2 regions of the Sphingobacterium sp. Lzh-3 genome follow, and region 1 is predicted to be linked to the other one. Evidence: riboswitches for the same ligand, from Rfam matches in the RefSeq annotation. Region 1 holds a riboswitch; the other holds the start of a gene.
What was found. A riboswitch is a leader RNA that binds a small molecule or an ion and turns the genes downstream of it on or off. The one in region 1 is predicted to bind thiamine pyrophosphate.
Positions count from the first base shown of each region.

Region 2: another riboswitch for thiamine pyrophosphate. It lies ahead of thiS (sulfur carrier protein ThiS); the one in region 1 lies ahead of ACLCDV_RS02120 (TonB-dependent receptor).

Region 1 is NZ_CP177226.1:541,861-546,311, forward strand. Features, by position in the region: gene dtd (D-aminoacyl-tRNA deacylase) at 1-202, opposite strand, end outside; gene ACLCDV_RS02120 (TonB-dependent receptor) at 343-2,778, opposite strand; TPP riboswitch at 2,833-2,958, opposite strand; gene ACLCDV_RS02125 (amidohydrolase family protein) at 3,187-4,362, shown strand.
Region 2 is NZ_CP177226.1:3,727,367-3,731,817, forward strand. Features, by position in the region: gene ACLCDV_RS15765 (family 78 glycoside hydrolase catalytic domain) at 1-2,326, opposite strand, end outside; TPP riboswitch at 2,487-2,582, shown strand; gene thiS (sulfur carrier protein ThiS) at 2,642-2,848, shown strand; gene thiC (phosphomethylpyrimidine synthase ThiC) at 2,900-4,451, shown strand, end outside.

The DNA.
Region 1 (4,451 bases):
CCTGTATCGATTTATTCATCAGGCCCTGTTCATCCTCGAAGATGCGTAAGTTGATGAATTTCTGTCCTAACCATTTCAGATCTTCTGTTGTGTCTGCTTCTTCAACTCCTAATAAAATCATTAAACCCTTCTGGATCTGGCCTGTAATCTGATTATCTACCGTACAAGAGGCGTTTTTCACTCGTTGTATAACTGCGCGCATAATGAAAAGTATAAAACCAAAGGTAAAAATTCCGATTGTTAAACACGATGTAATGTGCAATTTATCCGCCATATTAAATGAAAAACGTCTCTTGCTTCCTCAGGAAAAAAGAGACGTTTTTTTATTTAAATAAATTGTTTCTAAAATTTGAAATTCAAGCCCAATAGGAAATTTGTTGGTGCCTGAGGGAAATAGAAATTATAATATTTTCGGGTATCACCTTCCATCCAGCCAAAGGTGTAGCCATTGGCTTCGTACTTCTCGTTGAGTATGTTGTTGACCTGTAAAGTTGCACTGATGTTTTTGATACCTAAAGCTGTAAAGCTATAGTTTGCTAACAGATTGTTGACAAAATAAGAGGAAATGCTCCTCTCTTTCGCAGATGAATTATCTAGATATTGTCTTCCTACAAATTTGGATAGAAGAGAGAATGTAAGTGATGTTATCGGACTATAAGAAAAATTACTTGACAAAATCGTTCCCGGAGATAAAGCAATGTCTGTTTTTGAATAAAATATCCTTGTATTACCTATAACCTCTTCAAAATCTTTAATTTTATTTTGGCTGAAACTAGCTGTTGCTTTCCAGTTGAACTGTTTGCTGATGTTCCATGATCCATCGAATTCAAGCCCCATTCTATAGCTATCTTTGACATTTTGTCGAATTGGAGAGCCCGTATCACTGATTTCGCCTGTTGGGATCAATTGATCTTTGTAAAACATACCATATCCATTCAATCCGATGTTGAATTTTTCATTTGTAAAGCGATAGCCAAATTCGATGTCCTGCATTTTCTCTGGGCTAGGGTCTGGTAAGGCGCTATTTTTCTCTATAAAATCCTTGCGAACAGGTTCTTTTTGTGCAAAGGCATAAGAAGCGTATACATTTGAATGGTCATTTAGCAAATATGTTGCCCCAGCTTTAGGATTCAAGAAATTAAACTTAGGATGATAATTATAATTTTTTACCTTATCGTCATCACCATACATGTGGTAATCTACATTCCGATATTGAATATCGGCCATTAATATCCACTTGTCTAGTTTGTAATCGACCTTTAAGAAATTACTGAAATCATTTTTTTGTGATTTCCCGAAGTAATATTTGTCGTCGAGAAAACCGGTTGATGCATATTGTGCCCAAATCACCTGGCCATAATGTTTTCCTTTGTATTGATTATAAGCTCCACCCCAAGTAATTTCAAGCTGATCATTCGGTCTGTAATTTAGGGCATAGGTCATGCCATAAAAATAATTATCAAGCCATCTCCTACGGACGAGATCTGTTTTTTGTATGGTATCTTTACCAATGATGACGTTAGGCAGACCGTATTTACTTAGTTTATCTCCCGGTCTCATTTCTTCATAGTAACCATAACCTCTTGTATAGTGTAGGGCTGTATTGAGTGTCAATTTGTCGTTCAGGATATTGGTATAATGAAGTTGATGATGTTTCTGCGTATAATTATCTGTTTGATTCTGATACGTATATAGATTATAATTCCGGCCTGCGTTCATGAAACGATCCTTCTCTGCGCCCGAGATTTCGAGTGCATTATCTGCATAGTCATCCATGCGCGATCGATCGCCAGTAATCAATGGTTCAGGAACGCCATTCCAGGCTTGATATGTCTTTTCTTTTCCCCAGAATACAATCCCTTTTAAAATATGTTTTTTGCCATAATAGCCTCCGTCCACATAGAAAGACTGTAAGTCTGAACTACCTCTCTCGATATAACCGTCGCTGCTGATACGGGATAATCTAGCATTGAAGGCAAATTTGTCGTTGATTAGTCCGGTACCTACCTTGACTGTATTTTTCCAGGTATTGTAAGAGCCAAATGAATTGTTGAGTTCTGCGTAAGGGGTTTCGACTAACGTATTGGACTGAATATTTAATGAGGCTCCAAATGATCCGGCACCATTCGTCGAAGTCCCAATACCGCGCTGAACTTGGATGCTCTCGGTAGAAGAGGCAAAGTCGGGAAGGTTTACAAAAAATGAACCCATACTCTCCGCATCATTTAAAGGGATTCCATTTAATGTTACGTTGATTCGTTGATTATCCGATCCCCTGATTGTCATTCCGGTATAACCAATGCCTGCACCGGCATCGGAATTGACCTGCACGGATGGAGTCTGATTTAAAAGGAATGGGATATCCTGGCCGAGGTTGTTACGCGTTATTTCTTCTTTGGAGATGTTTTTAAAGGTTGTAGGAGCATTTCTTTTGGCACGGGTAGATTGAACAAGCACCTCTTCCATTTGAATAGTACTTGGTTCTAATGCTACCGTAAGCTCCAAATTGTCTTTAACATCCACATTTCGACTCCATGTCTTATAGCCAAGTGATGATACCTGGATCTGGTGCTTACCTGCATTGATACGATATAGTTTAATCAGTCCATTTTTGTCCGATTGGCCAGTGATGGGTGCCTGTCCATCTATGGACACCGAGACATTCTGTAAGGGATTTTGATTGCTCTTGTCTATAGTTCTAATTGTCAGATTTTGTTGCGCAATGGCAATTTGGCTTGAAATAGTAGCTAAGGAGCTACAAATCAAAAATTTGATCATGGTAATGTATTTTGTTTGAGTTAAACAAATCATAGCAAGGGGTTACTATGACCGCACTATTTAACTAACCTCTCCCTACGCCAGCATTATCTGGATCAGGTGCACAGAATTTAATCTGTTGGGTATAATCTCAGCCTTTATTTGTGTTCCTGACAAAACAAGGCACCCCTATTCGACGTTGCGAATATATAAATTTAAAATTGAAATGAAGTATAAAGAAGTAATTTATGACAAATGGAAAAGTGCGGATTTATGATATTATTTCCTTTTGGTTAAAAATTTATGGAAATTGTTGTTTTTGGTATATATTGTTCTTTTTAGGTACCTTGGCATGAATTTTTCTACTAGAGGTATGTATTTATACAGGTCAAAAAATTTTAGTTACTAAATTGATAGTGAGGAGATAAAATGTTAAAATATTTAAGCGCTAATTATATTCTACCGATTACTTCAATGCCGATAAAAGACGGTATTGTTTCGGTAGATGAGGAGGGAGTAATTCAAGGTATCTATGACCCAACTTCATTTACACCTGCAGATAAAGTTAAGGTTGAGAAATATGAAGGAGTGATAATTCCAGGTTTTATCAATTCACATTGCCACATTGAATTGTCGCATATGAAAGGTATTGTTCCTAAAGGGACAGGACTTCCAAGCTTTCTGAGTAAGGTGATGACTACGCGATCGGCATCGATGAAGAAAATCGACGATGCGATGGCTAAAGCCGATAGAGAGATGTACGAAAATGGTATTGTCGCAGTCGGAGATCACGCCAACACTGATAATTCATCAAAATTAAAGGAAGATTCTCAGATCCTGTATCACACGTTTGTGGAGGTGCTTGGAATTGAACCTGATGAAGCGGACTTTAAATTAAAGGAGGCTAAATCATTGACCCAGGAGTTTAGGAATGGCCATGTATCGATTACGCCACATGCCCCATACTCGTGTTCGAAGGTACTTTTCAAAAAGTTCAAGAAGATGGTTTCGGAAACAAATATTATCAGTATTCACAATCAAGAAAGTGAAGAGGAGAATAAACTGTTCCGTTATAAAATGGGTGAGTTCTTGGACTTTTATAAAAGTATAGGGAAAAATGCTGATGCGATTAAGGCGCAGGCAAGAAATTCGATTCAGTCTTATCTTCCTTATTTGCCTTATCCAAATAAATTATTGTTGGTTCATAACACCTATACCTCTCTTAAAGATTTGGATTTTGTAGAACGTATGGACCGTGATGTGATGTGGTGTCTCTGTCCAAAGGCCAACCTTTATATTGAGGGAACATTACCAAAGGTTCAGAATTTTATGAATGCCGGACAGCGTTTAGTCATCGGAACAGACAGTTTAGCTTCAAACGATACATTGTCCATTTTGGAGGAGCTAAAAGTGTTGCATGCGCACTTTGAGGATCTCGACTTCTTGCAGACCATTCAATGGGCCACAATCAATGGTGCTATCGCGTTGAACATTGAGGATGAATTTGGGTCACTCGAAGTGGGTAAAAAACCTGGGATTGTGTTGTTGGAAGGGATGGAACACATGCGCCTCAATGAAGATGTTAAGGTAAAACGTTTAGCGTAGTATTTAATTCCCCAAACTTCTGTACTTTTGCTCTTATTGAACCGTTCATGACTTTAATAACAACACTATAGTCATGGTAAATTCCATCT
Region 2 (4,451 bases), 3.0 Mb from region 1:
TCATGTGGTTGTCTGAAATATCTCGTGTTGCTTTTAAATCCCAGTTCTCCAACAATGTGGTCGCTCCATTTACAATCCACCATCCCCAAGACGGGTAGGTATCTTGTACCGCGACTTTATAGGCTGTCGTTGCATAACCGTTCTCTTTCAACGCATTCAATAATGCTTTGGCACCCAATACGCCTACATCCAAATGAAAGTTAGTCTCTTCCACTTTCTTATTCAGGTTGGCTGCAACACGAGCTTTCATCTCGTCTGGTACAACACCCCAATAAAGTGGTACACTCAGTTCGGTCTGCGTTCCATTGCTATAAACACCCTTGGAAGCATCTAAAAATTTAGCGTTGATGGCCGTCTTAATTTTTCTGCTCAGCAGTTCATATTTTTGTTGATCTGCTGTGTAACCAAACAATTTGGCAGCAGCAGCCAAGATGCTCGCATCTACATAAAAATAAACAGATGAGGTCAACTCCAGATTGGACTGTGACTTCACCGGTACCCAGTCTCCACGCCCAAACGTTGTCAACCCAGATGGGCTGATTCCGTCTACATAATCGACATAGCGTTTGATATTTAGGTAGCATACTTCTAATGCATGTGGATCTCCATAAAACTGATAGATCTGCCACGGAATGATGGCAATGGTGCTTGTCCAATCCAAACCATTTGCGGTACCATAGCCCCATCCCCCAGTTGGAATAATATCGGGTAAGACACCATTCTCCTGTTGTTCATCACGATGATCCGCCATCCATTTTTCATAAACTGTTATCCCATCAAAATTGTATAAAGCTGTTTCAATCGCAAGGTGCCCATCCCCTGTCCAGCCGTTCTTTTCCCGTTGCGGACAGTCTGTAGGATAGCCCATCAAATTGGACAAGTAGGCATTGTTAGTCGCTTTCCATAGTTTGTTAACCAAGGCTGATGATGTCTTGAGCTGTCCAATAACAGGCACATCACTATGCATAAAATAGGCGGTCAAAGCCGAACTATCCAATGCAATGGCGGCACTGCTGCTAACTTCGACATAACGAAACCCTTTGTAACCGAACTTGGCCATAAACTCATCATCGCGGCCACTTAAGGTCAATATATCGGTCTGAAAGGGCTCCTTTTCCTTATCGCCCCGATAATATACATCAATATTGGACTGATCAAGATGCCCATCGGCCTGCAATCGCTCACCATGCTTGATACGCAGAATAGTACCCGCAGCTCCTTTCACTTTAACTTTTGTAATCCCCGCCATATTCTGGCCCATATCGAACACATAGGTACGTTGGTCTATCTTTGTCACTGATTTTGGCTTATAGGACTTCACGAGCCGAATCGGAACCAGCTGTTGGGACACGATATGTGCTGATGGCGCATTTCTATACTGAACAACCTGCCAAGCCGAATCATCGTATTTTGGTTTATCCCAGTTGGGTATTTCCAGTCTTGCATCGTAATGCTCACCAGTGTAAATATTATTATAGGTGATTGGCCCCGAAGCAGTCTTCCACTGCTTATCCGAAACAATGGTTTCCGTCGTTCCATCTGTATAAACGATTTTCAGTTCTAAACAGAAGGTTGGCCGGGCCCGCCATGGTGCTTTATCAAAGTTCCAAACAGCCAATGGTTGGTGATTATACCAGCCGTTCCCCAAAACAACGCCAATGGCGTTCTCTCCTTTTTGAAGCTGTTGGGTTACGTCCGTCACGACGTACAACGTACGTCGGTCAAATCGGGTGTACATGGGATCCAGACGATGGTCGCCAACGCGCTGGCCATTAATGGAAAGTTCATATAATCCTGCTGCGGCAATATACGCGCGGGCAGATTTTATCTGCTTATTTGCCTTAAATTCGGTTCTAAAATAAGGCGTTTCCCGCGCATGAATATCCTTATTGTCGCTGATCCACTTTCCTTTCCAAAGGTTTTGTCCCATCATGCCCGTTTCAAAAGACGCTACTGCCGAACGTGTTGATACACCATCCTTATCCCATACTTTAACCGTCCAGAAGTACTTGGTCTGTGGCTTTAACTGTGCGCCGTTATAGGGCACTAACATAGCCGAGCTGAACTGTTTGCCACTATCCCAGTTATCTTTGGTCTCTCGCAGCAGTGCCAGCGAATCTTGCCCTAAAAAGATCTGATAAGCCTGTTGTACCGCACCTTTACGTTGATCATCAAGTCGCCAGCTAAGTCTTGGGTGGATTGCATCGATACCCAATGGATTGACCAAATGTTCGCATGTCAGCTGCACGGCGCTGCAGTTGTTTTTAGGTTGGGCATAAGTGTTGCTAGCGATACACAACAGTGCTGTCAATAAAATCTTACGCATTGAAAGATACTATTCTTGGTGGTTATTAAATTGTTTTAGCTGATTCAAAAAACTAATATATCAATTATTTCCCACATATTGACCTGCACTGTCCTGTGCAATAAACCCAAGTCTGCAAAATAAAATTCTTGCAACTTTCATAAAAATAACCTTATCTTAGTCGCAACTTTAGGGGTGTCTGCTCGTGCAGGCTGAGATTTTACCCTTAGAACCTGATCCGGATCATACTGGCGTAGGGAAAAGTGAGCTGTCTACAAGGTGCATTGCTGTGCCTTTGTGTAGCCATTCCTAAAGTTTTACCAAAAAAATTAAGGAATGGAACTTACAATAAACCATCAGATTCGATTTTTCGACCCCACACTTACTTCATTGGAAGGCTTGTTGCTTTTGGAATTATCCGGCCAAACTCAGGGCGTGGCTGTAGCTATTAACAACAAAGTCATACCCAAAAAGGACTGGGCTACGACACCACTAAAACCGCACGATCAGATTATTTTAATCACCGCGTCCCAGGGCGGATAGCTATTCCCCAAAAATCAATCGAACCGAGTAATTCACCCCAATAAGAAAAAAATGACAGCTGAAAAAATTACGCAATCGCCCTTTCCAAATGCAAAGAAAATTTTTGTATCCGGAAAACTATTTCCTATTCAAGTCGCTATGCGTCAAATCTCCTTGAGTCCAACCAAATTAACGAATGGAGAAGTAGAAATTAATCCCCCGGTAACAGTCTATGATACTTCTGGACCATATACCGATGACACCGTCCATATCGATATCCGAAAAGGCCTCCCGCGCCTTCGCGAACAGTGGATATTAGATCGTCAGGATGTCATACAGCTGCCTGGCACCAGCTCTGAATATGGACAAAAACGCCTTTCTGATCCAACGTTGGATGAACTCCGATTCGCGTATAGCCATAAACCGAAAGTAGCCTCTCCCGGTAGTAATGTTACTCAATTACATTATGCAAAGCAAGGCATCATTACCCCAGAAATGGAGTACGTTGCTATCCGTGAAAACCAACGTATCGAGCAGCTCACGACCAGTACCCCCGGAATGGATCATCAGCATAAAGGACAGAATTTTGGTGCCAGAACACATGATAAAGCAATTACACCAAAATTTGTCCGTGAGGAAATCGCTGCCGGAAGAGCAATCATCCCCAATAATATCAATCACCCTGAAAGTGAACCCATGATTATCGGGCGCAACTTTCTTGTTAAAATTAATGCCAATATTGGCAATAGTGCTGTAAGCTCAAGTATAGAGGAAGAAGTTGAGAAAGCAGTATGGGCCTGTCGTTGGGGAGCCGATACCATCATGGACCTATCCACTGGCAAAAATATTCACGAAACCCGCGAATGGATTATCCGTAACTCGCCCGTTCCAATCGGTACAGTACCGATCTATCAGGCGCTCGAAAAAGTGAAGGGGGTGGCCGAGGACCTTACCTGGGAAATATTCAAAGATACCTTGATTGAACAGGCCGAACAGGGTGTTTCTTACTTTACCATACACGCTGGTGTACTGCTTCGTTATATCCATCTCACCGCGTCTCGAGTAACGGGAATTGTCTCCAGAGGAGGGTCTATCATGGCCAAATGGTGTCTTTTCCACCACAAAGAGAACTTTCTCTATACCCATTTTGAGGAGATCTGTGAGATTATGAAGCGATATGATGTTGCTTTTTCACTTGGCGATGGTCTCCGTCCAGGAGCCATTGCAGATGCAAACGATGCTGCTCAATTTGCGGAGCTAGAAACACTGGGCGAGCTCACCAAGATCGCCTGGAAACACGATGTTCAGGTGATGATCGAAGGTCCGGGCCATGTTCCTATGCAATTGATCAAAGAGAATATGGACAAGCAATTGGCTTGTTGTGACGAAGCACCATTTTATACCTTGGGACCCTTAACAACTGATATTGCTCCAGGTTATGACCACATCACATCAGCCATTGGAGCTGCGATGATCGGTTGGTATGGATGTGCGATGCTTTGCTATGTGACCCCAAAAGAACATCTGGGCTTACCAAATAAAAAAGACGTTAAAGACGGTGTAATCACCTATAAACTAGCTGCCCATGCGGCCGATTTGGCCAAAGGACATCCAGGTGCACAAT